One region of the Streptomyces sp. NPDC054961 genome, then DNA from elsewhere that is predicted to be linked to it. Evidence: riboswitches for the same ligand, from Rfam matches in the RefSeq annotation. Region 1 holds a riboswitch; the other holds the start of a gene.

Evidence for each region. A riboswitch is a leader RNA that binds a small molecule or an ion and turns the genes downstream of it on or off. The one in region 1 is predicted to bind glycine.
Region 2: another riboswitch for glycine. It lies ahead of gcvP (aminomethyl-transferring glycine dehydrogenase); the one in region 1 lies ahead of gcvT (glycine cleavage system aminomethyltransferase GcvT).

Annotation. Positions count from the first base shown of each region.
Region 1 is NZ_JBSGWY010000003.1:228,347-243,808, reverse strand. It holds gene ACWF9Z_RS05225 (cysteine desulfurase family protein) at 1-783, opposite strand, end outside; gene ACWF9Z_RS05220 (thioesterase family protein) at 1,069-1,929, opposite strand; gene ACWF9Z_RS05215 (trimeric intracellular cation channel family protein) at 1,989-2,645, opposite strand; gene ACWF9Z_RS05210 (ABC transporter ATP-binding protein) at 2,929-4,050, opposite strand; gene ACWF9Z_RS05205 (ABC transporter ATP-binding protein) at 4,047-5,123, opposite strand; gene ACWF9Z_RS05200 (ABC transporter permease) at 5,210-6,211, opposite strand; gene ACWF9Z_RS05195 (ABC transporter substrate-binding protein) at 6,409-8,124, opposite strand; gene ACWF9Z_RS05190 (ABC transporter permease) at 8,219-9,211, opposite strand; gene ACWF9Z_RS05185 (enhanced serine sensitivity protein SseB C-terminal domain-containing protein) at 9,735-10,475, opposite strand; gene ACWF9Z_RS05180 (enhanced serine sensitivity protein SseB) at 10,542-11,252, opposite strand; gene ACWF9Z_RS05175 (AAA family ATPase) at 11,432-12,043, opposite strand; glycine riboswitch at 12,382-12,485, shown strand; gene gcvT (glycine cleavage system aminomethyltransferase GcvT) at 12,669-13,784, shown strand; gene gcvH (glycine cleavage system protein GcvH) at 13,945-14,325, shown strand; gene glyA (serine hydroxymethyltransferase) at 14,342-15,462, shown strand, end outside.
Region 2 is NZ_JBSGWY010000020.1:2,317-17,778, forward strand. It holds gene ACWF9Z_RS19135 (sugar phosphate nucleotidyltransferase) at 1-1,039, shown strand, start outside; gene ACWF9Z_RS19140 (DUF881 domain-containing protein) at 1,151-2,083, shown strand; gene ACWF9Z_RS19145 (small basic family protein) at 2,080-2,412, shown strand; gene ACWF9Z_RS19150 (DUF881 domain-containing protein) at 2,418-3,215, shown strand; gene ACWF9Z_RS19155 (FHA domain-containing protein) at 3,699-4,241, shown strand; gene ftsR (transcriptional regulator FtsR) at 4,261-5,034, shown strand; gene ACWF9Z_RS19165 (bifunctional nuclease family protein) at 5,131-5,604, shown strand; gene ACWF9Z_RS19170 (MerR family transcriptional regulator) at 5,785-6,441, shown strand; gene ACWF9Z_RS19175 (DNA polymerase IV) at 6,587-8,167, shown strand; gene ACWF9Z_RS19180 (PRC-barrel domain-containing protein) at 8,175-8,540, opposite strand; glycine riboswitch at 8,659-8,757, shown strand; gene gcvP (aminomethyl-transferring glycine dehydrogenase) at 8,956-11,841, shown strand; gene ACWF9Z_RS19190 (DUF5999 family protein) at 11,967-12,173, opposite strand; gene ACWF9Z_RS19195 (hypothetical protein) at 12,459-13,082, opposite strand; gene ACWF9Z_RS19200 (glutamate-cysteine ligase family protein) at 13,599-15,134, shown strand; gene ACWF9Z_RS19205 (CPBP family intramembrane glutamic endopeptidase) at 15,438-15,462, shown strand, end outside.

The DNA of each region.
Region 1 (15,462 bases):
GCGCCGCTCGGCGGCGAGCACGGCGGCCACCGCGAAGGCGGCGATCGCCGGGACGTCGAGGGTGCCGGAGCGGACGTGCCGCTCCTGGCCTCCGCCGTGCAGGACGGGTACGGGGCTCTGGTCGCGGCCGAGCAGCAGCGCGCCGATCCCGTACGGTCCGCCGACCTTGTGGCCGCTGACGGTCATGGCGGCGAGGCCGCTGTCATCGAAGCGGACGTCGAGCTGGCCGAAGGCCTGGACGGCGTCGGAGTGCAGCGGGATGCCGGACTCGCCCGCGATGGCGGCCAGTTCCGCGACCGGCATGACCGTGCCGATCTCGTTGTTGGCCCACATGACGGTGGCGAGGGCGACGTCCTCGGGGTTCCGCGCGATCGCTTCGCGGAAGGCTTCGGGGCGCACGCGGCCGTAGCGGTCGACGGGGAGGTACTCGACCTGGGCCCCTTCGTGCTCCGCGAGCCAGTGCACGGCGTCGAGGACGGCGTGGTGCTCGACGGGGCTGGCGAGGATGCGGGTCCGGGCGGGGTCCGCGTCGCGGCGGGCCCAGTAGAGCCCCTTGACGGCGAGGTTGTCGGCCTCCGTGCCACCCGCGGTGAAGACCACCTCGCTCGGCCGGGCTCCGAGCGCCTCGGCGAGGGCCTCGCGGGCCTCCTCGACGGTGCGGCGGGCGCGGCGGCCGGCGGCGTGCAGGGAGGACGCGTTGCCGGTGACGCCGAACTGGGCGGTCATCGCCGCAGCGGCCTCCGGGAGCATCGGAGTGGTGGCGGCGTGGTCGAGGTAGGCCATGATCCCCCGATTCTACGAGTCCCCCGTGCCCCGGGATCCCGCGCGGGGCGGGGTCGGTGGTCCGGGGCCTCGGCCGGACCCGCCGGGGGGAGGGCGGCGGGGGAGGGCGGGGCAGGGCCACCGCTGCGCGGAGCCGCTGTCCCCTACCCGCCCTTCCACCGTTCCCCGGGCTCGCCCTGACCGAAAGACCTGGGGCTCCGTCCCGGACCCCGCGTCCCGAACCCCGGCGGGGCTGGACGTGCCGGAGGCTCGGGCGGTGTCAGGGAGCGAGCCGCGACGCCGAGGTCAGGGAGCGAGGCGCGGCGCGCGTGCCAGTTGGCGGGACTGGGCCACCAGCCGGTCCGCCGAGTCCCAGATCTCCGCGTCCTCCTCCAGGAAGCCGCCCGCCAGGTTGCGCGTGGTGATGGCGACGCGGAGCGGGCCCGGGGCCGGACGGTGGCGGACGTGCGTGGTGAGTTCCACGGTCGGGGTCCAGCCGACGAGGCCGAGGTCGAAGGAGGTCGGCGGGAGCGCGTCGACCGCCAGCAGCAGCGAGAGGGGATCCGCGTCGCGCCCGTCGGCGAGCTCGAACCAGGACCGCATCTCGCCCTTGCCCGACGGCTGTCCGACCGCCCAGCCGGCCGTCGCCGGGTCCAGGCGCAGCCGGAGCCGGTCCACGATCGCCGAGCTGCCGGGGATCGGCGCCGGGCCGGCCTCGGGGCCGAGGCAGTCCTCGTAGGCGGGGATGAGCGGCGGGAGGGCCGTGGTGTGGACGGCGTCCGGGAGCGCGGAGAGGTCCCCGTACGAGGCGAGGACGCGGAGGCGCTCGATCTCGGTGCCGTTCTCGTCGTACTGGAAGAGCGAGGCCTGGCCGGTGGAGAGCGTGCGGCCGACGCGTACGACCTCGGTGCGGATCACGGCGGGGCCGGGCACGGACGAGGTCAGGTAGTGCGCGGAGACCGTGAACGGGTCCGGGTGCGGCAGGGTCGCCGACAGGGCGCGGCCGACGAGGGCCAGGAGGTAGCCGCCGTTGACGGCGGTGATGATCGTCCACCCGGCGGAGAGGTCCGCGTCGTACACCCCGGGGTCGCCCGCGCGAGCGGTGACGGCGGTGTCGCGGTCGAACTCGCTGTCGCCGACGGTGGCCTTGGCAGCTGCGTGTGACATGCGGACGACGGTACAACGAAGTAGCTACTAAGCGGTAGCTTTCTTGGGTTTCGGCCTCGTCACGGCTCCTCCGCGACCGCCGAGCGCCGGTTCCAGGCGAGCGGCGCCCGCAGGTGGTAGCGGATGGCCAGGAGCCGGAGCACGAAGGTGGTGACGATCGCGACGCCGGTCGTGACGGCGTTCAGGATGTCGAAGCTGATGAAGAGGGCGACCATCGAGGCTCCGATGATGGCCGGCACCGCGTACATCTCGCGGTCGCGCAGCAGCGAGGGCACCTCGTTGACGAGTACGTCGCGCAGCACACCCCCGCCGACGGCCGTGGCCAGGCCGAGCGCGGCGGACGCGGTGAGGCCGAGGCCGAACTCGTACGCCTTCGTCGTCCCCGTCACGCAGAACAGTCCGAGGCCGGCCGCGTCGCAGACGTTGATCGCGCGGTTGATCCGCTGCACCTCGGGATGGAGGAAGAACACTATGGCGGCGGCGACCAGGGGCGTCACGAAGAAGCCGAGGTCGCCGAAGGCCGCGGGCGGGGTGGCACCGATGACGATGTCCCGGAAGAGACCGCCGCCGAGGGCGGTGACGAGCGCGAGGACGGCGATGCCGAAGACGTCGAAGTTCTTGCGTACGGCGAGCAGGGCCCCGGCCAGGGCGAAGACGAAGATGCCCGCGAGGTCCAGGCCGTGCTGGATTCCGGGCGGGAAGAGATCGTGGAGCACGGGCCCCATTCTGCCGGTCGCCTCGCGGCGTGCGGGAACGGGTGGTCCGGGCAGGGGCCCGGAGATCGTTCCGGGGCTCTTTCCACGCTGGCGCACACCCCGCCGGGCGCGGGCAGCGCCGCCGAGCACGAGCAGCGTCGGGCAGGCGCGGGCAGCGTCGGGCAGGCGCTGCCGGGGCCGGCCCGGGAACCGGACGCGCCTCGAACGCCGGCGGGGCTGAAGTGCGCCGGCGTTCGAGGCGAGGGGTCCTGGGTCCGGGGCTCGGGCGGGCCCGGCTCGGCCGTTACTCCGCGACCGTGGACACCGCTTCCGCCGCACCCGGGAGCGGCGGGTCGTTCGGGGACTGGTCGGGCGCGTTCTCCGGGTGGTGACAGGCCACCTGGTGGCCGGTCTTCAGAGCGACGAGCGGCGGCTCCTGCACCGTGCAGACCTGCGTCGCCTTCCAGCACCGGGTGTGGAAGCGGCAGCCGCTCGGCGGCGAGATCGGCGACGGCACGTCGCCCTTCAGCAGGATGCGGCCGCTCTTCGCGCCGCGCCGCCTCGGGTCCGGCACCGGCACGGCCGACATCAGCGCGGTCGTGTACGGGTGCATCGGAGCCTCGTACAGGGACTTGCGGTCGGCGAGCTCGACGATCTTGCCGAGGTACATGACCGCGATGCGGTCCGAGACGTGCCGGATGACCGACAGGTCATGCGCGATGATCACGTAGGTGAGGCCGAGCTCCTCCTGGAGGTCGTCCAGCAGGTTGACCACCTGGGCCTGGATCGACACGTCCAGCGCCGAGACCGGCTCGTCCGCGACGACCAGCTTCGGCTTGAGCGCGAGCGCCCGCGCGATGCCGATGCGCTGGCGCTGGCCGCCGGAGAACTCGTGCGGGTAGCGGTTGTAGTGCTCCGGGTTCAGGCCGACCAGGGAGAGCAGCCGCTGCACCTCCGCCTTGAGGCCGCCCTCGGGCTGGACGCCCTGGAGCTTGAACGGGGCGCCGATGATGGTGCCCACCGTGTGCCGCGGGTTCAGCGAGCCGTACGGGTCCTGGAAGATCATCTGCACGTCGCGGCGCAGCGGGCGCATGGCGCCGACGCTCAGGTGCGTGATGTCCTTGCCCTCGAACTCGACCGAGCCGCCGGTCGGTTCGAGCAGGCGCGTGATCAGCCGGCCCATGGTCGACTTGCCGCAGCCGGACTCGCCGACGATGCCCAGGGTCTCGCCGCGCCGGACGTCGAAGTCGATGCCGTCGACGGCCTTCACGGCCCCCACCTGGCGGCGCAGCAGCCCCTTGGTGATGGGGAAGTGCTTGACCAGGCCGGTCACCTTCAGCAGGGGTTCGGGGGACGAGTCCGCCTGCGCGGGGACCGTGCCCGCGGCCGGGCCCGTCCCCGCTTCCGTCTTCTTCTTATCGGTCACAGCTTCGGCGCAATCTCTTCGGTCCAGATCCGGTTCCGCTGCTCCGGGGAGAGGTGGCAGGCGGCCCAGTGGCGGCCGTCGTCCTCCGCGGATCCGTCGACCAGGGCCAGCTCGGGCCGCTGGGTACGGGTGATGCCGCCCTTGGGGAGGTCCGCGTAGGGGCAGCGCGGGTGGAAGGCACAGCCGCTCGGGATGTTGATGAGGCTGGGCGGCGAGCCCTTGACCGGGATGAGGCGCTCGGTCTGGTCGCGGTCGATGCGCGGCATCGAGCCCAGCAGGCCCCAGGTGTAGGGGTGCCGGGGCTCGTAGAAGATCTTCTCGGCGCTGCCGCGCTCCACGCACCGGCCGCCGTACATCACGAGGATGTCGTCGGCCATCTCGGCGACCACGCCGAGGTCGTGCGTGATCATGATGACCGCGGAGCCGAACTCCCGCTGCAGGTCCCGGATCAGGTCCAGGATCTGCGCCTGGACGGTGACGTCCAGGGCGGTGGTCGGCTCGTCCGCGATGAGCAGCTCGGGGTTGTTGACCAGCGACATCGCGATCATCGCGCGCTGGCGCATGCCGCCCGAGAACTCGTGCGGGTAGGAGTCCACGCGCTGGTGGGGCTCGGGGATGCCGACGCGGTCGAGCATCTCGACGGCCCGCTTGCGCGCCGTCTTCTTGTCCACGTCGTGGTGGGTCCGGTAGGCCTCGACGATCTGCTTGCCGACCGAGTAGTACGGGTGCATCGCGGACAGCGGGTCCTGGAAGACCATGGCCATCTTGCGGCCGCGCAGGGTGCGTACGTGGTCGGCGTCGGCCTTGATCAGGTCCTCGCCGTCGAGGACGACCTCGCCCGAGATCTGCGGGCGGTTGCGGACGTGGCCGGTGCGGTGCAGCCCCATGATCGCGAGCGAGGTCACCGACTTGCCCGAGCCGGACTCGCCCACGATGCCGAGGGTCTTGCCGCGCTCCAGGTCGAAGGAGAGCCCGTCGACGGACTTGACCAGGCCGTCGTCGGTCGGGAAGTGCACCTTGAGGTCGCGCACCGAGAGGAAGGCCCGGTCCCGCACCCTGCCCTGTTCGGGCACGAAGGCGGGGCCGGAAGCGGGGGCCGTGGAGCCGGACGCGGGGCCCGGGACGGACGCGGCCCCGGCGTCAGTGGTGTGGTTCTCGGTCACGTCAGCCTCACGCGCGGGTCGATGACGGCGTACAGCAGGTCCACGATCAGGTTGGCCAGCACCACGAACAGCGCGGCGAGCAGGGTGACACCCATGATCACCGGGAGGTCGCCCGCGCTGATGGCGGCGACGGCCGCCGTCCCCAGACCCTGGAAGTTGAAGGTCGTCTCGGTGAGCACCGCGCCGCCGAGGAGTCCGCCGAGGTCGAGGCCGAACATGGTGACGACCGGGGTCAGCGTGGAGCGCAGGGCGTGCTTGCGGATGACCACGCCCTCCTTGAGCCCCTTGGCGCGGGCGGTGCGGATGTAGTCCTCGCCGAGCACGTCCAGCATCGTGGCGCGGGTGATGCGGGCGTAGGTGGCGGCGAAGAGGAAGGCCAGGGTCACCCAGGGCAGGATCAGGGAGTTGAGCCAGGCCCCTGGATCCTCGGTGAGCGGTTTGTAGTTGGAGACGTCCAGCCAGCCGAGGCCGTAGACGAAGACCGCGGGGGCCACCATGCCGGTGAAGAAGATCGGCAGGGAGACGCCGGCGAGGGCTCCGACCATGACGGTGCGGTCGACGGCGGTCCGGCGCTTGAGCGCGGAGATCACACCGGTGGCCACGCCCGCGATCAGCCAGATGACGGCCGCGCCGAGCGCGAGCGACAGGGTGACCGGCATGCGGTCGACCAGGGTGTCCCAGACGGGGACCTCGGTCTTGAAGGAGTAGCCGAAGCACGGGGCCGAGCAGTGCGTGATCTCGGTGCCGCCGTCGTAGTCGCGGCCGGTGAAGATGCCCTTCATGAAGATCAGGTACTGCTCGGAGATGGGCTTGTCGAAGCCCATCTTGACCCGGATGCCCGCCAGGGCGGTCGCGTTGGTCTCGCGTCCGGCATACATGAGCGCCGGGTCGCTGCCGGTCAGCTTCGGGACCGCGAAGAAGATGCCGAAGGTGACCGCGGAGACCACCAGCAGCGTTGCGACGACGTTGAAAAGTCGCCGTATGAGGTAGACGAGCACTGCAGTCGGCCGCTCGGGCCGACGGCCGCCGCCCCTTGTGGGGACGGCAACCGCCGCCTGCGGCCTTCACCTGCCCTTCGGACTAGCGCATGTGCGGTGAAGGCGTAACCAGCTGGTGTCTGACGAGCCGTACGGTCGGCCGCCCGATCGATCGGACGAGTCGGGCGGCCTGCGAACCGTGGTGCGGCTGCGACTGACTACTTCGCGACGCCGAGGGTGGCAAGGTCGATCTTGCCCAGGGAGTCGTTGAAGTAGACGTTGGTCAGGCGCGGGTTGTGGTAGACGAAGGCCTTGTCGAAGTTGATCGGCAGGTACAGCGCCTTCTCCATGACCTTCTGGTTGATCTGGGTGTAGAACGGCGCGGCGGCTTCCGGGGTGGCGGCGGCAGCGGCGGTCTTGAACAGCCCGTTGATCTCAGGGTCGTTGATCATGGTGTAGTTGTTGTTGCCGTTCGGCAGGATGAACGACCCGTCGACCAGCGGCTGCAGGAAGCCCGAGCCGGAGTTGTAGTCGGCGCCCCAGCCCATCACGATGATGCCGTAGCCCTTGGCCTTCACGTTCTCCGGCGAACCGATGACGGAGGAGGAGAGCTTGCCGTCGTACTGGTCGATCGTGACCTTGATGCCGACCTTGTCGAGGGCCGCCTGCAGGGACTCCGCGGACTTCACCTCGGGGGCGCGGTTGTTGCGGACCGCGATGGTGGTCGTGAAACCGTCCGGCTTGCCACAGGCCTTGAGGGCTTCCTTGGCCTTCTCGATCTGCGGCTCGCCCTTGGTCAGGCCGTACGGGTCGTACTTCTTGTCGGCACCGGGGATGCCGGGCGGCAGCATGTTCGCGCCGAGGTCACCACTGGTCGGGCCACCGCGGGCGGTCTGCAGGGACTTGCTGTCGGCCGCGTAGATGACGGCCTTGCGGCACTCGACGTTGTCGAACGGAGCGACGGTCGTCGGGAAGGCGAAGTAGCGGATGTAGCCCGTGAACGGGTTGTCCGCGTTGGCCTTGAGCGCCTCGTCCTTGAGGACCTTGTTCTTGCCGGCGGCCTGCATGCCCGTGCCGTCGACCGCGAGGTCGATGTCACCGGAGAGCAGACGCGCGTCCATGTCGTCCGGGTTGGTGGTCACCGTGAAGGAGACCGTGTCCGGCAGGCCCGTGCGGATCGTGTCCGTCGCCGGGTCCCAGTTCTCGTTGCGGACGAAGGTCGCGCCCTTGCTCGCCGTGAACTCCGACACCTTGTAAGGACCGGTGGCGACCGGCTTGTTGGTGTAGGTGGCGCCCGTGTCCTTGCCCGCGGGGACCGGGGAGGACGAGGGCATGGCCAGCAGGTACTTGAAGTCGGAGTTGGCGCTCGCCAGGTTGAAGACGATCGTCTTGTCGTCCGGCGTCTCGACGGACTTCAGACCCATCTTGCCGGGGTCGGTGTCCTTGTACGGGCCGGGGTACTTCTGGCCCTGGTCGAGTATGTCGATCAGGTAGGTGGGACCGCCCGACAGCACGTCCTGCGCGAAGACGCGCTCGATGCCGTACTTGAAGTCCTTCGAGGTGATCGGCGTGCCGTCCTCGAACTTGACGCCGTCCTTGATCTTGACGGTGTACGTCTTGCCGTCGTTGCTCAGGACCGGGTCGGCCGCGGCGAGGTCCGGGACCAGCTTGGTGCCCGCGGCGCCCGGCTTGCTGTCGTACGCGAACAGCTGGCGGATGTAGAGCCGCTGCAGGTTCCACACGAAGCCGTAGTAGGCGCGCGCCGGGTCGAGGTAGTCGACGTCCTGGGGGGACCAGAGCTTGAGCTCTCCGCCCTTGGTGGTCGACGGGTTCACGATGCCCGTGGTCGCGGCGTTGAAGCCGCTGGCACCGGCGGCCGGCTTGCCCTCAGAGGGCTTCTTGGCGTCGTCCTTGGAGCACGCCACGGCGGACATCGACAGGGCAGCGACCACCGCGGTGATCGCGAGCGCCTTCTTTCTGCGGATCACGTTGTTCAACCTCCATTGGTGGGTGAATCGTTGAAGCGGTTCAGCTGCCCTTGGGGTCGAGTGCGTCGCGCAGCCCGTCCCCGAAGAGGTTGAACGCCAGGACGGTGATGAAGATCGTCATACCCGGGACCACCATGTACATGGGGTCGTCCTGGTAGATGGGGATGGCATCCGACAGCATCTTTCCCCAGGAGGCGGTGGGCGGCTTGACGCCGGCACCGAGGAAGCTGAGGGCCGCCTCCGTCAGGATGTTCGTCGGGATGATCAGCGTCGTGTAGACGAGGATCGGCGCGAACAGGTTCGGCAGCAGCTCCTTGATCAGGATGTAGCCGCGGCCGGCGCCCAGGCTGCGCGCCGCCTCGACGTACTCGCGTTCGCGCAGCGAGATCGTCTGGCCCCGCACGATGCGGCCGATGTAGGGCCACCCGAAGAAGCCGATGACGACGACGAGTACGCCCATGCGGACGCCGGAACCGGTGAAGCCCCAGAGGGAGTTGGGGACCACGGAGACCAGGGAGATGGTGAAGAGAAGCTGCGGGAAGGCCAGCAGCAGGTCCATCGTGCGGCTGATGAGGCCGTCGACCCAGCCGCCGAGGAAGCCGGCCAGGGCGCCCAGCAGGCTGCCGAGGACGACGGAGACGAAGGCGGCGAGGAACGCGACGACCAGGGAGATGCGGGCGCCGAAGACGATCCGGCTGAACACGTCGCGCCCGTTGGTCGGTTCGACGCCCAGCAGGTAATCGGGGCTGATGCCGCCGAAGGACCCGAGCGGTGTGCCGAATTCCGGGTCGAGGAGATCCTCGTGGAACTCGTTGGGCGGGTGGCCCAGCAGGCTCACGATCAGCGGGGCGAAGACCGCCACCAGGATCAGGAGGATCACGACCACGCCGCCCGTCAGCGCGATCTTGTCGCGCTTGAGCCGCATCCAGGCGATGCGGCCGGGCGAGCGGCCTTCGATGGCCTTGGCTGGGACGTCGGCTACGGACACGGGTGCGGGAGTCTCCGCGCTCGTGTCATGCAGTGGTGCCGTCATCGTGGTGGGGACCCCTCTCGGCCGACGGGTGGGCCGGCCCATGCCCGCCGCTGTGGCGGCGTTGGTGCGGAGTGGCGCTCGGAGTGCGGAGTACTGGAAGGAGTGCGGGAGGGCCCGAGTGCGCGCGGGGCGTACTCGATGCCGTGCGGTGCTGGCAGTACTGGCGTAGCTGGTGGTGCGGGTGATGCTGTGCGAAACGACGAGCAAATTTCCCGTGGCGCATCCGCTTCCGGGAGGACTGACCTGCTCTTGGGTGGGGAGTCTTCATCGGGCGCTCGATCAGCCGCCAGACCCGCAGGTGAATGGATGCGCAACCGTGATGTGAGGGCCGAGTTCCCGTTATCCGGACTTCGCTGGCGCCTCAGCGGAGCAAGACCGTGCGTTCGGTACGGAATGGGACATGGCGCCCAACTCGTCGTACCAGCATGCCTATTGGACGTACATCAGCGGCGAAATCAGGACAACGCAAAGACCGCACGGAACGCTCGTTCCGTGCGGCCTCGAATGGCTTGATACCGATGTCTCAGTAACCGGCCGCCTGTCCCTCGCGGTCGTAGAAGGGCCTCGTCTGCGCCCGGAGCCACATCGCCACGGGGTCGTGCTCGTCCGCGAGCGCGACCGTGCACACGGGCACTCCCTCGGGGACCACGCCCACCGACTGGCGCATCATCTCCCGTACGGACTCCAGCGCGGGCGCGGAGGCGTCGTAGAGGTCGAGCCCGACGGCGAGGTAGGGAGACCCGAGCGCGGGCTGCACCCAGGCGCGGCGCAGCGAGCGGACGGCGGGCGTGCGGTGCGCGTGCTGCGTGAGCAGCCCGTAGAACTGCGGGAGTTCCAGGGCGGGCTCGGACAGCCGCAGCGGCCCCGCGGGCATCCGGTCGAGGCCGGTGGCGATCCGGCGCAGATCGGCCCAGGGGATGCCGACGCCGCCGCCCTGGGCGTGGGGATTGAGCCACAGCCCCCAGCGGTCGGGGTAGAGGGCGCGGGCGATGTCCCGGCCGGTGACCACCTCGTAGCCCCGGTTCCAGCCACTGGCGGCCAGCTCCTGGGGAGAGGTCACGCAGGGCGCGTAACCGAGGTTCTCCACCTCCATGCCGCCGTACTGGGCATCCGGGGAACCGGGCTGCCCTTGCCAGAGCAGCATCCACAGCCGGCCCTCGGCGAGGGCGTGCAGGAGCGACTCGTAGCTTTCGTAGCGCCCGGGAGTCACCTGGCGCAGCATGTGCTCGACCTGCCCGACCGCGGCCGTGCCTGACGCACTCACCCGGTACCCCTCTTCGTCTGTTCGTCCGCCCGTCGCCCACCCGTGTCCACACCAGCTTAAGCGTGCCTACGGCAGGTAGAAGGGGCGCACGCGCTCACGGATGAAGTCGACGACCGGGTCCTCGGCGGCGTCGAGGAGGATCAACTGCACAGGCCAGGGGGCCGGTACGCGCGCCAGGGCGCGGCCCAGGGCCTCCATCGGGGCGTTTCGCATGCCGGCCTCCCATCCCACCAGCTGGACGCCGACGTACAGCTCCGGGGCCCCGCCCTCGACGCTGGCCAGGCAGCGGTAGGCGGCCGTGACCACCCCGGTGGCCCGGAACTCCTCCGCGGCGGCGGCCAGGAAGTCCACCGGGTCCTGCTGCCAGTCGGGTTCGAAGAGCCGGACCCGGCCGCCGGTGGCGGCGCCGTCGAGCGGGCTCCGGCCGACGCGGCAGAGCTCGGCGACGGCGGGCGGGGGCAGCGGGGCGCCGACGGCTCCCTCGGGGTTGAGCGCGATGCCCAGCTGCGGGGGCAGGCCCCGGGCGAAGTCCACGGCGGGGGCCACGGCGAAGTCCATGGCCGGTCCGGCGCAGGCGCGGAACTGCTCCTCGGAGCTGTAGACGGGGACGTACGCGGCGCCGTTGATCTCCATGGTGGGCAGGTTCAGGCTGCCGACGCCACCGGGCAGCGGGATCCACACGTGGCTGCGCCCGAGCACCTCGACGATCCGCCCGCCGGCGTCCGCCTGCCCCAGCGCCGCCCCGAGCACCTGCTCCAGCTCGTTACCCGGCCACATGTACGCCTCCGCTTCGTTCACGCTTGTCCGCCCCGAGGTTAACGGTCGGCGGCGCCCCGCCCGCCGGGGGCCGGGCCGCGGCGGGCGGTCGCGGGCCGGTCGCGGGCCGTCGGGGCGGTCGCCCGGGGCCGGGGCGGCTCCCGCCCGGCCCGGGGGCGGCTGCCGCCGGGGCCGCGGGGCTACCGGAACCCGATCTCCGTCAGGCGGGACGCCGCCGGCCGGTCCAGGAGGACCACCGACGCGCAGCCGGCCGGCGGACGGCCCGACTCCGCCTCGCGCAGCAGCCGGGCCACCGCGCCCCGGTGCCGGGCGAAGGCGTACGCCGACACCCCCCGCCCGCGCGCCGCCTGCCCGGCCCTGGCCTCCTCGGGGGTGGTGTCCAGGAGCACCAGGTGCAGCGCGCGGCCCCGGCGCCGGGCGGCCCCGGCGAGGACGGCCCGCACCCAGCTCTGCGTCCCGCAGTCGTGGACCACGGCCGAGGCTCCGGAGCGGAGCACCCGCCACAGCCCCCAGTAGTGGGCGATCCGGACGGCCGGCCGGTACACCGCGTACGGCACGGGGGCCGGCATCCGGCGCTCCCACCGCTCGCGCGCGTCCTGGGAGTCGATGCCGCCGCCCTGCGCGGCCCGCTTGATCAGGGTGCTCTTGCCGCCGCCGGGCAGTCCGGACACGACCACGATGTCGCCGTCGGCGAAGCGCAGCCGGCCGGGGCCGGCCACCGCGCGCAGGTCCCGTACGGCCGCCGTCGCCGGCGCGGACGGCGCCCGCGCCGCGCCGCGCTGCGTGGGCACCCCGGCCGCGCCGCCCTCCGCGGTCCCCTGATCGGCTTCCGCGCCCGTGGCCGTACTCGAGGGAGCGCCCGCCCCCGTGCCCGCTGCCGCGCTCGCCGCCGCACTCGTCGCCGTGTCCGTCGCCGCGCCCGCTGCCGTGCTCGCTGCTGTCAGTGCTCCGAATCTCCGCACAGTGATCGCCTCCCCCGCGTCGGGTCACCGGAACCCGTCCCCCTGAGTGTAAAGAGACGGTAATCCGGCACCACCGGTTCCGCTCCGCTTACGGACCCCCTCCCCCATTCGGCCGCACGCCGTGCAATGATGTGCGCCATCTGGACACCAACTGCATACCGGCCGCTTGAATCCACGCGGGAGAGTCCCGGCGGGCCGCAAGGCCGCGTCCGGGCGCCGAAGGAGCAAGTACCTCCCTTGAATCTCTCAGGCCCCGTACCGCGTGGATGAGGCAGATCTGAAAAGCGAGCCGCGCCACCGCCCGTGAGGGCACCGGCGCTGCTCCACCCAAGGTGCAAGTCGACGACCTTCCCCCGGAAGCGGGGAACTCTCGGCGAACCTCTCAGGTTCCGATGACAGATGGGGAGGAACTCCTCCTCGTCATGTCATGCCCTGGGACCCGGGAGCCACACCCATGAGCACTGCCCCCCGCCTGACCGCCCTCGATGCGCTGCACCGTTCGCTCGGTGCGACCATGACCGATTTCGCGGGCTGGGACATGCCGCTGCGGTACAGCAGTGAGCGCGACGAGCACAACGCCGTCCGCACCAAGGCCGGCCTGTTCGACCTCTCCCACATGGGCGAGATCACCCTGACCGGCCCCGAGGCCGTCAAGGTCCTCGACTACGCGCTGGTGGGCAACATCTCCACCGTCGGTGTCGGCCGCGCCCGCTACACGCACATCTGCCAGGAAGACGGCGGGATCATCGACGACCTGATCGTCTACCGCCTCGGCGAGGACGAGTTCATGGTCGTCGCGAACGCCTCCAACGCGCAGGTCGTCCTCGACACGATCACCGAGCGCGCCGCCGGCTTCGACGCCGAGGTCCGCGACGACCGCGACGCGTACGCGCTGCTCGCGGTACAGGGTCCGGAGTCCCCGGGCATCCTGGCCTCCCTCACCGACGCCGACCTGGACGGGCTGAAGTACTACGCCGGCCTGCCGGGCACGGTCGCCGGGGTGCCCGCGCTGATCGCCCGCACCGGTTACACCGGTGAGGACGGCTTCGAGCTGTTCGTCGCCCCCGAGCACGCCGTGGAGCTGTGGCAGGCGCTGACCAAGGCGGGCGAGGGCGTCGGCCTGGTGCCCGCGGGCCTGTCCTGCCGCGACACGCTGCGCCTGGAGGCGGGCATGCCGCTGTACGGGCACGAGCTCACCACCTCCCTCACCCCGTTCGACGCGGGTCTGGGCCGGGTCGTGAAGTTCGAGAAGGAAGGCGACTTCATCGGCCGCGCCGCCCTGGAGGCCGCCGCCGAGCGCGCCGCCGCCAACCCGCCGCGCAAGCTGGTAGGCCTGATCGCCGAGGGCCGCCGCGTCCCGCGCGCCGGCTTCGCCGTCACGTTCGACGGCCAGGTCATCGGCGAGGTCACCTCGGGCGCCCCGTCCCCGACGCTGGGCAAGCCGATCGCGATGGCCTATGTCGACGCGGCGCACGCCGCGCCCGGCACCTCCGGCGTCGGCGTGGACATTCGCGGTACGCATGAGGCGTACGAGGTCGTGGCTCTGCCGTTCTACAAGCGGCAGAAGTAACTCTGTACGGGACCGCTGCCGTTCGGGCCGCCCCGCAGGGGCTCCCGCACGGGTTCCCGTACGCCCTCGCGCCCGCACTCCGTCCCGGTCCTTCCCGGTCCGTCTCGGTACGCGAGACCACCGTTCGTATCCACTCCCCCGCATCCAGGAGAATCAGGTCATGAGCAACCCCCAGCAGCTGCGTTACAGCAAGGAGCACGAGTGGCTGTCGGTCGCCGAGGACGGCGTCTCGACGGTCGGCATCACGGAGTTCGCGGCCAACGCGCTCGGTGACGTCGTATACGCCCAGCTCCCCGAGGTCGGCGACACGGTGACGGCAGGCGAGACCTGTGGCGAGCTGGAGTCGACCAAGTCGGTCAGCGACCTGTACTCCCCCGTCACCGGCGAGATCGTCGAGTCCAACCAGGACGTCGTGGACGACCCGTCCCTGGTGAACTCGGCCCCCTTCGAGGGTGGCTGGCTCTTCAAGGTGCGCGTCACGGAGGAGCCGGCCGACCTGCTCTCCGTGGACGAGTACGCCAAGCTCACCTCCGGCAACTGACCCCGAGGGATCGAAGATGTCTGCAATGAACACCCCTCTCCACGAGCTCGACCCGGACGTCGCCGCCGCTGTCGACGCCGAACTCGTGCGCCAGCAGTCGACCCTGGAAATGATCGCGTCGGAGAACTTCGCTCCGATCGCCGTCATGGAGGCCCAGGGCTCGGTCCTGACCAACAAGTACGCCGAGGGCTACCCCGGCCGCCGCTACTACGGTGGCTGCGAGCACGTGGACGTCATCGAGCAGATCGCGATCGACCGCATCAAGGCGCTGTTCGGCGCCGAGGCCGCGAACGTGCAGCCCCACTCGGGTGCGCAGGCCAACGCGGCCGCGATGTTCGCGCTGCTGAAGCCGGGCGACACGATCATGGGCCTGAACCTGGCCCACGGCGGTCACCTGACCCACGGCATGAAGATCAACTTCTCCGGCAAGCTCTACAACGTGGTCCCGTACCACGTCGACGAGACCGGCCAGGTCGACATGGCCGAGGTCGAGCGCCTCGCCAAGGAGTCCAAGCCGCAGCTGATCGTCGCGGGCTGGTCCGCCTACCCGCGCCAGCTGGACTTCGCCGCCTTCCGCCGCATCGCGGACGAGGTCGGCGCGTACCTGATGGTCGACATGGCCCACTTCGCCGGCCTGGTCGCCGCGGGTCTGCACCCGAACCCGGTGCCGCACGCCCACGTCGTGACCACCACCACGCACAAGACCCTCGGCGGTCCGCGCGGCGGTGTCATCCTGTCGACGCAGGAGCTGGCCAAGAAGATCAACTCCGCGGTCTTCCCGGGCCAGCAGGGCGGCCCGCTGGAGCACGTGATCGCGGCCAAGGCCGTCTCCTTCAAGGTCGCGGCCTCGCCCGAGTTCAAGGAGCGCCAGGAGCGCACCCTGGCCGGCGCGAAGATCATCGCCGAGCGCCTGGTGCAGCCGGACGTCACCGAGGTCGGCGTGTCCGTCCTCTCCGGCGGTACGGACGTCCACCTGGTCCTGGTCGACCTGCGCAACTCCGAGCTGGACGGCCAGCAGGCCGAGGACCGGCTCCACGAGATCGGCATCACGGTCAACCGGAACGCCATCCCGAACGACCCGCGCCCGCCGATGGTCACCTCCGGCCTGCGGATCGGTACCCCGGCCCTGGCCACGCG
Region 2 (15,462 bases), on a different contig from region 1:
GTTCCTCGACGAGCGGGGCGCGGACCTCTCGCTCCAGCAGCAGCGCAAGCTGGACCGGGTGTACGCGCGCCAGGAGTACCGGCGTGCCTTCCCGGGCGAGATCGGCGACCTGCAGTTCCCGGGAAGCGTCTTCGACGCGTACACGGGTTCGCTGCTGCGTCGGGTGGACATCACCGGGGTCGCTGATTCCGGGCTCAAGGTGGTCGTGGACGCCTCCAACGGCAGCGCCGGGCTCGTCCTGCCCAGCCTGCTCGGCCGGCTCGGCGTGGACGCCCTCACCGTCAATCCGGGGCTCGACGAGACCCGGCCGACGGAGACCGCCGAGACCAGGCGGGCCGGACTGGTCCGGCTCGGCGAGATCGTGGCCTCGTCGCGGGCCGCCTTCGGCGTCCGTTTCGACCCCGTGGGCGAGCGGATCTCCCTGGTGGACGAGCGCGGGCGGATCATCGAGGACGACCGGGCACTGCTGGTGCTGCTCGACCTCGTGGCCGCCGAGAAGCGCAGCGGCAAGGTCGCGCTGCCCGTGACCACGACCCGGATCGCCGAGCAGGTGGCGGCGTACCACGGCACTCAGGTGGAGTGGACGACCACCTCGCCCGACGACCTGACCCGCGTGGGCCGGGCGGAGAACACGATCTTCGGCGGCGACGGCCGGGGCGGCTTCATCGTCCCGGAGTTCAGCAGCGTCTTCGACGGATCGGCGGCCTTCGTGCAGCTGATCGGGCTGGTCGCGCGGACGCAGCTCACGCTGAGCCAGATCGATGCCCGGATCCCGCGGGCCCACGTCCTCAAGCGGGACGTGCCGACGCCGTGGGCGGTCAAGGGGCTCGTCATGCGCCGGGTCGTGGAGGAGGCCGGGGACCGGCAGGTGGACACCACGGACGGGGTGCGGGTCGTCGAGGCCGACGGACGGTGGGCGCTGGTGCTCCCGGACCCGGCGGAGGCGGTCACGCACCTGTGGGCCGAAGGTCCCGACGACGCCTCCGCGCAGGCGCTGCTGGACGACTGGGCGGCGGTCGTGGACAGCGCCGGGAGCTGAGTTCCCGAACGGAACGGTGCAGGTCGAAAGGCCGGTGGGACGGACGGGGCGCGGGCCCGGTCCGTCCCACCGGGCGGCCGCATTCGGTGTGTGCGCTGCCGACATGCGACGATGTGCGGCATGTCGCAGCCGCCCCACAACCGGAGTTCAGACCCACCCCCGGACGTCGTCCAGGGGGCTTCCCGGCCCGCGCGGCCGGACGCTTCCATGTCGCTGCTGACGCACGTGATGGACCACAGTCTCGACGAGGGGTACGCGGAGGCCTCCGCGCGCCGCGCGTCGGACGGTACGGCGGGGCTGCCGCGCAGCCTCAAGGCCAAGCTGGGGCTCGCCGCGGGGCTCGTCCTCGCCGCGATGGTCGTCACCCTGGGCGCCGCGCAGGCGCGGGTCGCCGCGCCGGTGCTGGCCAAGGAGCGTCAGGAACTGATCGACCGGGTCGACCGGGCGGACGCGCGGGCGAACGGCCTGGAGCAGGACATCGAGACGCTGCGCAAAACCGTCGCCGACCGCCAGCGCGCGGCGCTCAAGCAGCACGGCGGCGACCAGGGCGAGCTCGTGGCGCTGCTGTCCGGGGCCACCGAACTGAGCGGGCCCGGGATCAAGCTGACGGTGGACGACGCCAAGGGCGCCTCTTCGGGCAATGGCACCAAGCCCCGCGAGAGCGCCGGGTTCTCGGACACCGGGCGGCTCCGCGACCGTGACATGCAGAAGATCGTCAACGGGCTCTGGCAGTCCGGTGCGGAGGCGATCTCGATCAACGGCCAGCGGCTGACCTCGCTCTCGGCGATCCGGGCCGCGGGTGACGCGATACTGGTCGACAACAGGCCGCTGGTGCCGCCGTACGAGGTTCTCGCGATCGGCGACAAGAAGCGGCTGGGAACGGCGTTCCAGGACTCCGCGGACGGCCAGTACCTGCACGTGCTGCAGGAGAGCTACGGGATCCGCTACGCCTTGTCCGCGCAGGACGAGGTGCGGCTCCCGGCCGCGTCGAGCCTGACCGTACGTACAGCCACAGCAGCAGAGCAGCAGAAGGGTGCATCGTGATCGCGGTACTGGGCCTCGTGGCCGGAGTGGTGGCCGGACTTCTGGTCCGGCCCGAAGTGCCGGCCGTGGTGGAGCCTTATCTGCCGATCGCCGTCGTGGCGGCGCTGGACGCGGTGTTCGGAGGCCTGCGCGCGATGCTGGACGGCATCTTCGTCGACAAGGTCTTCGTCGTGTCGTTCCTGTCGAACGTGGTGGTGGCCGCCCTGATCGTCTTCCTCGGCGACAAGCTGGGTGTCGGCTCGCAGCTGTCCACGGGTGTGGTCGTCGTCCTGGGCATCCGCATCTTCTCCAACGCCGCGGCCATCCGCCGGCACGTGTTCCGGGCGTGAGGCCGATGAGTACGAACGACACCCCGCCCGAGGAACCGACGGGTGCGGAGCAGCCGTCCAAGGAAGTACCGGCCGAGCCCGCGCAGACCGGCCGGCAGCGGCTGGCGGCCGGTCTGTGGCCGCCGCGCGTGAGCAGGGCCCAACTGATCGTCGCGGTGCTGCTGTTCGTCCTGGGTCTCGGCCTGGCCATCCAGGTGCGGTCGAACAGCGACTCGAGCGCCCTGCGCGGGGCACGGCAGGAGGACCTGGTGCGGATCCTCGACGAACTGGACGGGCGGACCAAGCGGCTGGAAGACGAGAAGCAGACGTTGGAGGAGCAGCGCAGGGAGCTGGAAAGCAGCTCCAACCAGGCCGAGGAGGCCCGGAAGCAGACGGTGGAAAAGGAACGGCAACTCGGGATCCTGGCCGGTACGGTGGCCGCCCAGGGCCCGGGGATCGTGCTGAAGATCTCGGATCCCAAGGCGCAGGTGCAGTCGGACAAGCTTCTGGACACCCTCCAGGAGCTGCGGGCGGCCGGGGCCGAGGCGATCCAGATCAACGGTGTGCGGATCGTGGCGGACTCGTACTTCTCGGACGAGGGCGGTGGCGTGGCGATCGACGGTAAGAAGATCACACAGCCCTACGAATTCAAGGTGATCGGCAAGCCGCAGGATCTGGAGCCGGCGCTCAACATTCCGGGCGGCGTCGTCCAGTCGCTGGAGAAGGAGCAGGCGGTCGTCACCGTCACACGACCGGCGAAGATCGTTGTGGATGCCTTGCGTGCCGCGAAGCAGCCTGACTACGCTCGGTTGTCATCGCCGTGAGACGGGACGGGGAGCGGACCGGCTCACGCGGGCTCGTGCCTGCGGGGGGTCGAGGCACCGAAGTCGCGGTGCGTGGTGGAAACTGTCTGATGGTTACGGACGTTGTAAGTATGTCCGGGTCGGCAGGTGTTGCATTCGGAGTTCGTCCTGCCCCACGGGCGGGTCTGTTTCGGTCAAGGGGAATCGCCCGTGAAGTTGTTTGAGAAGTTGTTCGGCAAGAAGAACCGCGAGGAAAGCGGTGCGGCCAGGCACCGCGCGGGGCACGGTGACGTGGAGGGGCAGGGCGACCGGCCGCTCTTCCGGGACGAGGTGGCCGGGGCCGGTGACATTCCGGGCGCGCAGGGCGCGTCGGCTGTTGACCCTGCCGGTACCGGACGCATAGGTTTCGGTGAACCATCAACCTCAAGTACGGGTGGAGGGTTTGCGCCCGACCCGTATGCCACCAACGCCTCCGCGGGGCAGCCGCGGCGCGAGGAGCCGTCCATGTCGGCCGAGCAGATTTGCAGCAGGTGCGGGCACCGCAGCGATGCGGCCAGCCGATTCTGCTCCAACTGCGGGGCGCCGTTGCGGGCGGGCCTGACGCCGGAGCGTGCCTCGGAGACCACGTCCACCATCTCGATCTCGGGCCTCGAGGCCTATGAGGCCGAGGTGTCGGGACAGACGCACGTGTCGTCCTCGCTGTCCCCCGAGGCCCAGGCCGCGGTGGAAGCGCTGCCTCCGGGTTCCGCACTGCTGATCGTGCGGCGCGGCCCCAACTCCGGCAGCCGGTTCCTCTTGGACGGCGAGCTCACGACGGCCGGCCGGCACCCGCAGAGCGACATCTTCCTGGACGACGTCACCGTCTCCCGGCGCCATGTCGAATTCCGCAGGAGCCACGACGGGGGCTTCACCGTCTCCGACGTCGGCAGTCTCAACGGCACGTACGTGAACCGTGAACCGATCGACTCCGTCTCCCTCCACAACGGTGACGAAGTGCAGATCGGCAAGTACCGGCTGGTCTTCTACGCGAGCCTGCGGGGGCACTGACCCTTCAAGGGAAGGTCCCATGCTGCGTATCCCGGCAGGCGGTGCCGCCAAGAGCGGCGCCGCCGGCACCGGCGCCTCGGCCGGGCGGCTGGTGAGCATCGGCACGGTGCTCACGATGCTGCGTGACGAGTTCCCCGACGTGACGATCTCGAAGATCCGTTTCCTGGAGGCGGAAGGGCTCGTCGAACCCACGCGCACGCCGTCCGGATACCGCAAGTTCAGCGCCGACGACGTGGAGCGCCTCGGCCGCATCCTGCGGCTCCAGCGTGACCACTACCTTCCGTTGAAAGTCATCCGCGAGCAGCTCGACGCCCTCGCCCGGGGCGAGCAGATCCGTATCCCGGCGCCCACGGCGCACGGGGAGTCCGTCGACCCCACGAGCCCCGTCGCCCTCTACGGCGAGGTGGGCCGGGAGCGGCCGACCGTGGCCCGGGTGGGTCGGGCCGAGCTGATCGCCGCCGCGGAGGTGGACGAGGTGCAGCTCGTGGAGTGGGAGTCCTACGGGCTGCTCGCCGAGGCGCCGGGCGGCGGATTCGACGCCGAGGCCGTGACCGTGGCCCGTCTGGTGGCCGATCTCGGCAGATTCGGGCTGGAGCCGCGCCACCTCCGGGCGATGAAGGCCGCGGCGGACCGGGAGGCCGGGCTGGTCGAGCAGGTCGTCTCGCCGCTGCGCCGGCACCGCAATCCGCAGACCAGGGCGCATGCGGAAGCCACCATGAAGGAACTCGCGGGGCTCTCCGTACGGCTGCACGAGGCGCTCGTACAAACGGCTCTCGGGGTGCGGTTGCACTGATTCCGGGGCCTTCGGAGGGGTTCCGGAGGCCTTCTGGGGGCAGGCTTGGGGGAGCCCGACTACCCAAACCGGCCGGGCAGGTCCTAGGGTTGCTGTGTGAACGAGCTCGACGTTGTGGGTGTCCGGGTGGAAATGCCCTCGAACCAACCGATCGTGCTCCTGCGTGAAGTGGGAGGCGACCGGTACCTCCCCATCTGGATCGGACCAGGGGAGGCGACCGCCATTGCCTTCGCGCAGCAGGGCATGGCCCCTGCCCGTCCGCTGACGCACGACCTGTTCAAGGACGTGCTGGAGGCGGTCGGCGAGGAACTCACCGAAGTCCGGATCACGGATCTGCGGGAGGGCGTTTTCTACGCGGAGCTCGTCTTCGCCAGTGGAGTCGAGGTGAGCGCGCGGCCGTCCGACGCCATAGCCCTCGCCCTGCGGACCGGGACGCCGATCTACGGCAGCGACGGCGTGCTGGACGACGCCGGCATCGCGATCCCGGACGAGCAGGAGGACGAGGTGGAGAAGTTCCGCGAGTTCCTCGACCAGATCTCGCCCGAGGACTTCGGTACCGGCCCGCAGTGAGCCCCGGGCCGCGTCGTGCTCCGGGGAATCGAAGCCCATTCGAGTAGCTTTTCCCAGCTATCGGGTACGGGAAACCACTCTCAGGGTGATTATCACTCGGCGTGCCGAGTGTGGCGATCGTTGACGCACCCCTGGTGACTGCCTACCTTCGAGGTGGCAGGTCAAGGACGGAGGGTCGGCGTGAGAGTCACGGGCGACGGTATGACCGGGGGCATCCCCGCACGGAGTGACGGTGGGCCGTACCCGCTGCACGGTGGTGCGGTAAGTTCCGCGCGCCGTCAGCCGGAGCCCGCGCCGGTCGGTTCGATGGGGCCGGTGGGGCCCCAGGGTGGCGAGCCGGTGGCGGAACAGGTGGGCTACCGCGGGCCGACGGCGTGTGCCGCGGCCGGCATCACCTACCGGCAGCTCGACTACTGGGCACGGACCGGGCTGGTGGAGCCGAGCGTCCGGGCCGCGTACGGGTCGGGCACGCAGCGCCTGTACAGCTTCCGGGACGTGGTGGTCCTCAAGATCGTCAAGCGCTTCCTGGACACCGGGGTGGCGCTGCAGAACATCCGCACCGCCGTGCAGCACCTGCGCGACCGCGGCTTTTCCGACCTCGAGCGCATGACGCTGATGAGCGACGGCGCCACGGTCTACGAGTGCACGTCTCCGGAGCAGGTCGTCAGCCTGCTCCAGGGCGGTCAGGGAATCTTCGGCATCGCCGTCGGCGTGGTCTGGCGCGACGTCGAGAACGCGCTGTTGCAGCTGCACGGAGAGCGCGTGGACACCGGCGAGACGGTGGCCGGACACAACCCCGCCGACGAGCTGGCCGCGCGGCGCAACCGGGCCGTCTAGGGGGTTCGGGAGGGACGCTCCGGGCCGGAGGGTGCCGGACCGGGCAGGAGGGTGCCGGTCCGTCCGGCACCGCCCGCGCGCACGGAGCGGGCCGGGCCGGACCGCCTGGGGCCGATTGTCGGTGGCGTAGGGCAGCATCGGGGCTGTGAGAGCCGCGCCGACCATCCTGCATCTGGACATGGACGCCTTCTACGCCTCGGTGGAGCAGGCGTCGAAGCCGAGCCTGCGCGGCAAGGCCGTCATCGTCGGCGGGCTCGGACCGCGCGGGGTCGTGGCGACCTGCTCGTACGAGGCCAGGCGGTACGGGGTCCACTCGGCGATGCCGACGGCCCAGGCGCGGCGGCTCTGCCCGAACGGCGCGTACCTGATCCCGCGCTTCAGCCTGTACCGGTCGGTCAGCGACATCGTCATGGCCCTGCTGCGGGAACTGTCACCGCTCGTCGAGCCGCTCAGCCTGGACGAGGCCTTCGTGGACCTGGAGGCGGGCGGAGTCGCCTTCGACGCGGCGGGCGCGCGGGCCACCGGGGAGCGGCTGCGGGCGGACATCATGGCCGCGACCGGGCTCAGCGGATCGGTCGGACTGGCCGGGTCCAAGATGCTGGCCAAGGTGGCCTCCGAGGAGGCCAAACCGGCGGGACTGCTCCTGATCGAGGTCGGCACCGAGCGGGCGCACCTCGCGCCGCTGTCGGTACGGACCCTGCCCGGGGTGGGGCCGGCCACGGGCGAGCACCTGCGGCGGGCCGGGATCACCACCGTGGGAGAGCTCGCGACGGCGGGCGAGGACGAGCTGGTCCGGATGGTGGGGCGCTCGCACGGGGTGGGGCTCCACCGGATGGCGCTGGGCCTGGACGAGCGGCCGGTGGTCGCGGAGCGCGACGCGAAGTCCGTGTCGGTCGAGGACACCTTCGACGTGGACCTGCACGACCGGGTGCGGATCCGGGGCGAGGTGGGGCGGCTCGCTGACCGGTGCGTGCACCGGCTGCGGGAGTCCGGGCATTCGGGGCGGACGATCGTGCTCAAGGTGCGGCGCTACGACTTCTCCACCCTGACCCGGTCCGAGACGCTGCGGGGCCCCACCGACGACCCGGCGGTGGTGCGGGAGGCGGCGGCGCGGCTGCTGGAGGCCGTGGACACCACGGGAGGCGTGCGGCTGCTGGGCGTGGGCGTGACGGGGCTGGCGGACTACACGCAGGAGGACCTCTTCGCCTTCGCGCTGTCCGCCGGGGCGGACGGCGAGGCTGCTCCGGCGGGGGAGACGGCGGAGGCGGGGGAGGAGACGGGGGAGACCCGAGCCGTTGAGCCGGACGGGGCCACAGGGGCCCGTGAGGGCACCGGGACGGGTGCGGCCGCGGAGGCGGAGGAGTCGGCGGAAGCCAGGGGGACGCAGGACGCGCCGCCCGGCGGGACGCCGGCGCCCGGAGCAGGCTCCGCGGCCGCGGAGGCCGCCGCCGGCGGCGGACCGCCCGGCGAGGCCGGGGCGGCCCCCGGGAGGCTGTGGCAGGCCGGGGGAGACGTTCGGCACACGGAGTACGGGCCGGGGTGGGTCCAGGGCAGCGGGGTGGGGCGGGTGACCGTGCGCTTCGAGCGGCCCGGTTCGGAGCCGGGCCGGGTGCGCACCTTCCTGGTGGACGACCCCGCGCTCGAGCCGTCGGATCCGCTGCCGCTGGTGGGCGTACCGGCCGGACCCCGGGGAGGGGGCCGGCAGGACCCGGAGGAGACGGCCTAGAGACGGCCTAGCCCTCGTCACCCGCGAGGCGGCCGAAGTCGCGCTGGAAGTCGCTGGGGAGGGCCACGTCGAGGCCGTAGTGGTGGTAGAGCTGCAGCTCCTGTTCGGGGGAGAGGTGACGGCCGACGCCGAAATCGGGGGCGTCCTTGATGAGGGAGCGCTCGAAGGGCACGTGCAGGGTGTCGCCCACCATCTCGCTCGGTTCCAGCGGGACGAAGGCGTCCCGGCTGAAGAGGCCGGTCCGTACGGCGGCCCATTCCGGGACGCCCGTGGCATCGTCGAGGTAGACCTCGTCGATGGTGCCGATCTTGGTGCCGTTGCGGTCGAACGCCTTGCGGCCGATCAGGCTGCGCGGATCGATGTCAGTCTGCACGGTCCGGTCCCTCCACTGGTCGCAACTCCTCCGTTATGACTACAAAAGTGCATTTCTGGAGAGGGGGCCACTCGAGGGAGGGTCCCGGATCCTCGCTGGTAGGCTGGGTGACGGCTGTTGACCCTGTGCGGGAGAGTCCTCCGAGTGAGCTCGACGGAGGCGCCGAAGGAGCAAATCCTCCCCGGAATCTCTCAGGCATACGTACCGCACGTAGGTGAGGCCACTCTGGAAAGCAGGGCGGGTACCGGGCGCGCAGTGCCGGTTCCCCTCCTCACCGACGGTGAAAACCGGACCTCGCGAGCGATCCTCGAGGGGCCCGGTGAAACTCTCAGGTTGTGATGACAGAGGGGGAGGCCGTCCGGGTGCCCGCGCCGAGGCACCCCTCGCAGGTCGTACGACCAGGAGGCCTCCGTACATGACCGCCAACCGCATTCCGCTCTCCCAGCTGGAGCGAGGCATCCCCTTCGAGCAGCGCCACATCGGCCCGGATGCCGAGGCGCAGGCGAAGATGCTCGCCCAGGTGGGCTACGGCTCCCTGGACGAACTGACCGCCGCCGCGGTACCGGATGTGATCAAGACCACTGCCGCGCTGAACCTGCCCGAGGCGCTGACCGAGGCCGAGGTGCTGGCCGAGCTGCGCCAGCTCGCCGACCGCAACCAGGTCCTCTCCTCCATGATCGGTCTCGGCTACTACGGGACCTTCACGCCGCCGGTGATCCTGCGCAACGTCATGGAGAACCCGGCCTGGTACACGGCGTACACGCCCTACCAGCCCGAGATCTCACAGGGCCGTCTCGAAGCCCTGCTGAACTTCCAGACCGTCGTCGCCGAGCTGACCGGCCTGCCGACCTCCGGTGCCTCCCTGCTCGACGAGGGCACCGCGGCCGCCGAGGCCATGACGCTCGCCCGCCGTGTGGGCAAGGCCAAGGGCAACGTCTTCCTCGTCGACGCCGACGCGCTGCCGCAGACCATCGCGGTGATCGAGACCCGTGCCGAGCCGATCGGCATCGAGATCGTCGTCGCCGACCTCTCCGAGGGCATCCCGGCCGAGGCCGCCGAGCGCGGCGTCTACGGCGTCCTGGTCCAGTACCCGGGCGCCTCCGGTGCCGTTCGGGACATCAAGCCGGTCATCGACCAGGCGCACGAGCTCGGCGCGATCGTCGCCGTCTCCGCCGACCTGCTCGCCCTGACCCTGCTGACCTCCCCGGGCGAGCTGGGCGCGGACATCGCGGTCGGCACCACCCAGCGCTTCGGCGTCCCCATGGGCTTCGGCGGACCGCACGCCGGGTACATGGCCGTCCAGGCCAAGCACGCCCGCTCGCTGCCCGGCCGCCTCGTCGGCGTCTCCGTGGACGCGGACGGCAACAAGGCCTACCGCCTGGCGCTGCAGACCCGTGAGCAGCACATCCGCCGCGAGAAGGCCACCAGCAACATCTGCACCGCGCAGGTGCTGCTCGCCGTCATGGCCGGCATGTACGCCGTCTACCACGGTCCGGACGGTCTGCGGACGATCGCCCGCCGCACCCACCGCTACGCCGCCCTGCTCGCCGCGGGCCTGACGGCCGGCGGCGTCGAGATCGTGCACGGCGCCTACTTCGACACCGTCACCGCCCGGGTCCCCGGACGCGCCGCCGAGGTCGTGGCCGCCGCCCGTGAGGGCGGGGTCAACCTGTACCAGGTGGACGCCGACCTGGTCTCCGCCTCCTGCGACGAGACGACCCTGCGCGCCGACGTCGAAGCCGTCTGGGCGGCCTTCGGGGTCGACGCCGACCTGGAGGCGCTCGACGCCACCACGGCCGACGCGCTCCCGGAGGGGCTGCTGCGCGAGGACGCGTACCTGACCCACCCGGTCTTCCACCAGCACCGCTCCGAGACCGCGATGCTGCGCTACCTGCGCAAGCTCTCGGACAAGGACTACGCGCTGGACCGCGGCATGATCCCGCTGGGTTCCTGCACGATGAAGCTGAACGCGACCACCGAGATGGAGTCGGTCACCTGGCCCGAGTTCGGCCAGCTGCACCCGTTCGCCCCGGTGGAGCAGGCGGAGGGGTACCTCACGCTCATCGCCGAGCTGGAGGAACGTCTCTGCGAGGTCACCGGCTACGACAAGGTCTCCATCCAGCCGAACGCCGGCTCCCAGGGTGAGCTCGCCGGCCTGCTGGCCGTCCGCGCCTACCACCGGGCGAACGGTGACGAGCAGCGCACCATCTGCCTCATTCCGTCCTCCGCGCACGGCACCAACGCCGCGAGCGCCGTGATGGCCGGCATGAAGGTCGTCGTCGTCAAGACCGCCGACGACGGCGAGGTGGACGCGGCCGACCTGCGGGCCAAGATCGAGCAGTACCGCGACGAGCTCGCCGTGCTGATGATCACGTACCCCTCCACGCACGGTGTGTTCGAGGAGCACGTCGCCGAGATCTGCGCCCAGGTGCACGACGCCGGCGGCCAGGTCTACGTGGACGGCGCCAACCTCAACGCCCTGGTGGGCCTGGCCAAGCCGGGTCACTTCGGCGGCGACGTCTCGCACCTGAACCTGCACAAGACCTTCTGCATCCCGCACGGCGGCGGCGGTCCGGGCGTGGGCCCGGTCGGTGTCCGGGCGCACCTGGCCCCCTACCTGCCGAACCACCCGCTGCAGCCGACCGCCGGTCCCGAGACGGGTGTCGGCCCGATCTCGGCCGCTCCGTGGGGCTCGGCCGGCATCCTGCCGATCTCCTGGTCGTACGTGCGCCTCATGGGCGGCGAGGGCCTCAAGCGCGCCACCCAGGTCGCGGTGCTCGGCGCCAACTACATCGCCAAGCGCCTGGAGCCGCACTACCCGGTGCTCTACACCGGTCCGGGCAACCTGGTCGCGCACGAGTGCATCATCGACATGCGCCCGCTGTCCAAGGCGACGGGCGTCAGCATCGACGACATCGCCAAGCGCCTGATCGACTACGGGTTCCACGCGCCGACCATGTCCTTCCCGGTCGCCGGCACGCTCATGATCGAGCCGACGGAGTCCGAGGACCTCGCCGAGATCGACCGCTTCTGCGACGCGATGATCGCGATCCGCGCGGAGGTCGAGCGGGTCGCGGCCGGCGAGTGGCCGGTCGACGACAACCCGCTGGCCAACTCCCCGCACACGGCGGCGGCGCTGGGCGGCGAGTGGAACCACCCGTACACCCGCGACGAGGCCGTCTTCCCGGGCGGGGTCTCCGCCGCCGAGAAGTACTGGCCGCCGGTGCGCCGCATCGACGGTGCCTTCGGTGACCGGAACCTGGTGTGTTCCTGCCCGCCGCTGGACGAGTACGACAACTAGGACCGACGGGTTCCAGGCAGACGAAGGGGCCGGTCCGGGAGTGGTACTCCCGGGCCGGCCCCTTTCGGCACTGGCTGTCGGCGGACGGGCCGCGCGGGCCCGGCGGGATCCGAAGGGGGCGGCCGCTAGGCCGCCTTCATCACGTGCGCCGCCGCGAGTGCGCGGTGGGGCGCGATGATCTGACCGTCCGGCAGCAGCTCACCGGTGTCCTCGAAGAGCAGGACGCCGTTGCACAGCAGGCTCCAGCCCTGTTCCGGGTGCACGGCCACGGGGTGTGCGGCCTCCCGGTCGGCGGAGTCGGCGGTCGGGCATGCTGGCTTGTGCTGGCACATGGATGCGTTCTTTCGCTGCGGTGTGGTCTGCGTGCTGCGGCTCGATGCGTTGTTCATGGCCGCCCCCCGTATCAACGACTCGGCTTGGTCAGGGTCCCCAGTGTTCCCCGACGGCAGGGCGTCCGCAGGGATTTCCCCGCAGCTGTCCTCATAGATTGATGACGCATCACTCGTGCGGGCGGTTCAGCTCAACTCCCCTGTCCTTTCGGATGGTTCGCAGGGGGCCCGAGTGGGCTAGGCCGAATGGGCCGGACGGATGGGCGCCGTCTGGCGCGGGCGGTTCGCTCAGGCGGCCGGCGCCGCCATCGAGGGGGGCGGGACCGGCGGCGCCGACGGTGTGAGCCGGTGGGTCAGCACGGGCAGCAGTTCGGAGACGGGGTGCGGCCGGTAGGCGGCGATGCCCGGCGGGGCGGGCGCCAGCGGGATCAGCAGATCGGCCGCGGCCGGCAGCCCGGCGGAGGCGTCGGCCCCCACCGATCCGTGCAGCCACAGCGTCAGCATGTACAGCTCCGGTACGGACAGCAGGCGCGGCTGGTAGCTCGTGCCGAGCGATTCGGCCTGACGCAGGGCGCGTTCGGTGGCCGCGACGTAGGGGCCCTCGAAGAAGTGGGAGAAGGCCCAGCCGTCCGGGGTCAGCCGGGTGTCGGCCGCCGCGACGTAGCGGTCCCCGCTGCGGATCAGGAACCGCCAGCCGGTCAGCCTGGTGCGCGGGGGCCTGCCGCCCGAGGGCAGGCCGGAGATGTTCAGCCGGTCCAGGACGTGGACGGGCAGCGGCAGTTCGGCGGTCATCGGACCCTGGAGGTCCCGCAGGGCCGGGGTGTGCGCTTCATGGACGGCCGTGGGGGAACCGAGGGCCGCGAGGACGCTGCGCAGGGCGGGCGCGGGAGCCGGAGGGACGTGCAGCGGCATGGTGGGTCGCCTCTCACTTGGGAGACCGGTGGATCAGGGGCGAGGTGCGGGTGCGGGACGGCGCTGTCGCATTCTGGGGCCAGAGGGGGGCTGAGGGGCAATGGCCGCGCGCCAACTCTCTGCCTCGTTTGCGGAGTTTATACGACATGTGTTCACGCAGTGTTTCGGCTAGCTGTCCCGCCTATTACCTGCAAGACGCTTACCGGTCCCTCTGACATGACATTCATGCCCGGTGCGCGCAAAGATGACGCGCTGACCTCGGAGGTTACCGGACGGGGGCTCGGCTGGAAAGCGCCTGTTATCCGAAACCGGCAAAGTCGACGCGGTATTTGCGTACGCGTCCTTGCCAGGTGAATGTGCCAAAGCGCCCGTCGGCCAAACCGGCGCGCGCTCCTGTCCGGTCACGCCCCTTCCGCGTTATCGATCACTCCGCCGGGGCATCATCGAGCGTAACGCGCGCCTGGGCCGACGGATCTCTTCCAATCCGGCCAGGCCCACTCGAGGAGGGACGCTTCGATGGGGGAGAAGGTCGTGGCGGGCGGATTCGACCTGTCCGATCGGCAACGGTACCGACGGAAGCTCCACGAGTGTCTGGAGGGGCTGGAGCGGCTGCTGGCCGAGAAGAGGTTCGATCGCCCGAAGAACATGATGGGGCTGGAGATCGAGCTGAATCTCGCGGGTTCCGACGGTTTGCCGAGAATGGTGAATGCGCAGGTTCTGGAGCGCATAGCGAGCCCCGATTTCCAGACGGAACTCGGAATGTTCAACCTGGAGGTGAACGTGCTCCCGCACCGGCTCGGCGGCCGGGTATTCGACCAGCTCGCCGAGGAACTGAGCGCGGGGCTCGGCTATGCCCACCGGCAGGCCGTGGAGATCGACGCCGGGGTGGTGATGATCGGCATCCTGCCGACCATCTCCCGTGCCGACCTGGTCACCGCCAACCTCTCGGCGGTGGACCGCTACTCGCTGCTGAACGAGCAGATCCTGATGATGCGCGGCGAGGACTTCACGCTCGACATCGAGGGGGTGGAGCGGCTGACCTGGACCTCCGGGTCGATCGTGCCGGAGGCCGCCTGCACCTCCGTACAGCTGCACCTGCAGGTGACTCCGGCCCGGTTCGCGGACGTGTGGAACGCGGCGCAGGCCGTGGCCGCCGTACAGACGGCCGTCGGCGCCAACTCGCCGTTCCTGTTCGGGCGCGAGCTGTGGCGGGAGTCGCGGCCGCCGCTCTTCCAGCAGGCCACCGACACCCGGCCGCCCGAACTCCAGGCGCAGGGGGTGCGGCCCCGCACCTGGTTCGGCGAGCGGTGGGTGGATTCGGCGTACGAGCTCTTCGCCGAGAACGTCCGCTACTTCCCGGCCCTGCTGCCGATCTGCGACGAGGAGGAGCCGCTGCGGGTGCTCGACGAGGGCGGCGTACCGGCGCTGCAGGAACTGGTGCTGCACAACGGCACCGTCTACCGCTGGAACCGGCCCGTCTACGGGGTCGCCGACGGGGTGCCGCACCTGCGCGTGGAGAACCGGGTGCTGCCCGCCGGGCCGACGGTGGCCGACGTCGTCGCCAACGCCGCCTTCTACTACGGCCTCGTACGGACCCTCGCGGACGAGCCGCGCCCGGTGTGGAGCCGACTGCCCTTCGCGGAGGCGGAGGCCAACTTCGACGCGGCCTGCCGCTACGGCATCGACGCCCGGCTGCGCTGGCCGCGCCGGGGCCGCGGCGGAGGGCTGGCGAGCGTGCCGGCGGTGCGGCTGGTCCTGGACGAGCTGCTGCCGATGGCGGCCGCCGGGCTGGACGCGTGGGGCATCGAGCCGGCCGACCGGGACCACTACCTCGGCATCATCGAGGAGCGGTGCCGGCGCCGGGTCAACGGAGCGACCTGGCAGGTGGACACCTACCACCGGGCGCGTGCGGCCGGGCTGGAGCGGGACGCGGCGCTCGCCGCGACCACGCGCCGCTACAGCGAGCTGATGCACAAGGGGGAGCCGGTGCACACCTGGCCGGTCGGCCTCGCGGAGGAGGAGGTGGGCGCCGCGGTGGCGGCCGAGGGCTGACCGTGGCGCGCGGGACCCGCCGGAGGGGCGGGTCGCGCGCGCCGGCCGGTGTCCGTCGCCGGTCCGCCGGTCGCCGGTCGTTGGTCCGCCGGTCCGTCGCTCCGTCGCTCCGCCGGTCTCGATCACCGGTCCGACGCTCCGCCCGTCCGCCGCTCCGCCGGTCGCGTACGCGTCGCGCGCACGCCCCGGCGTGCCCGTCTTCCGTCCGGGTCATCCGTTCCCGCGCCGACGAGGCAGTATGGGGTGATCGAACGGGATGCCCCAGCGAGATGTCGCGGGTGGGCGGCGCGACGGGAGACGGGCGTGCGGACGGAACCGGAAGCGGTGG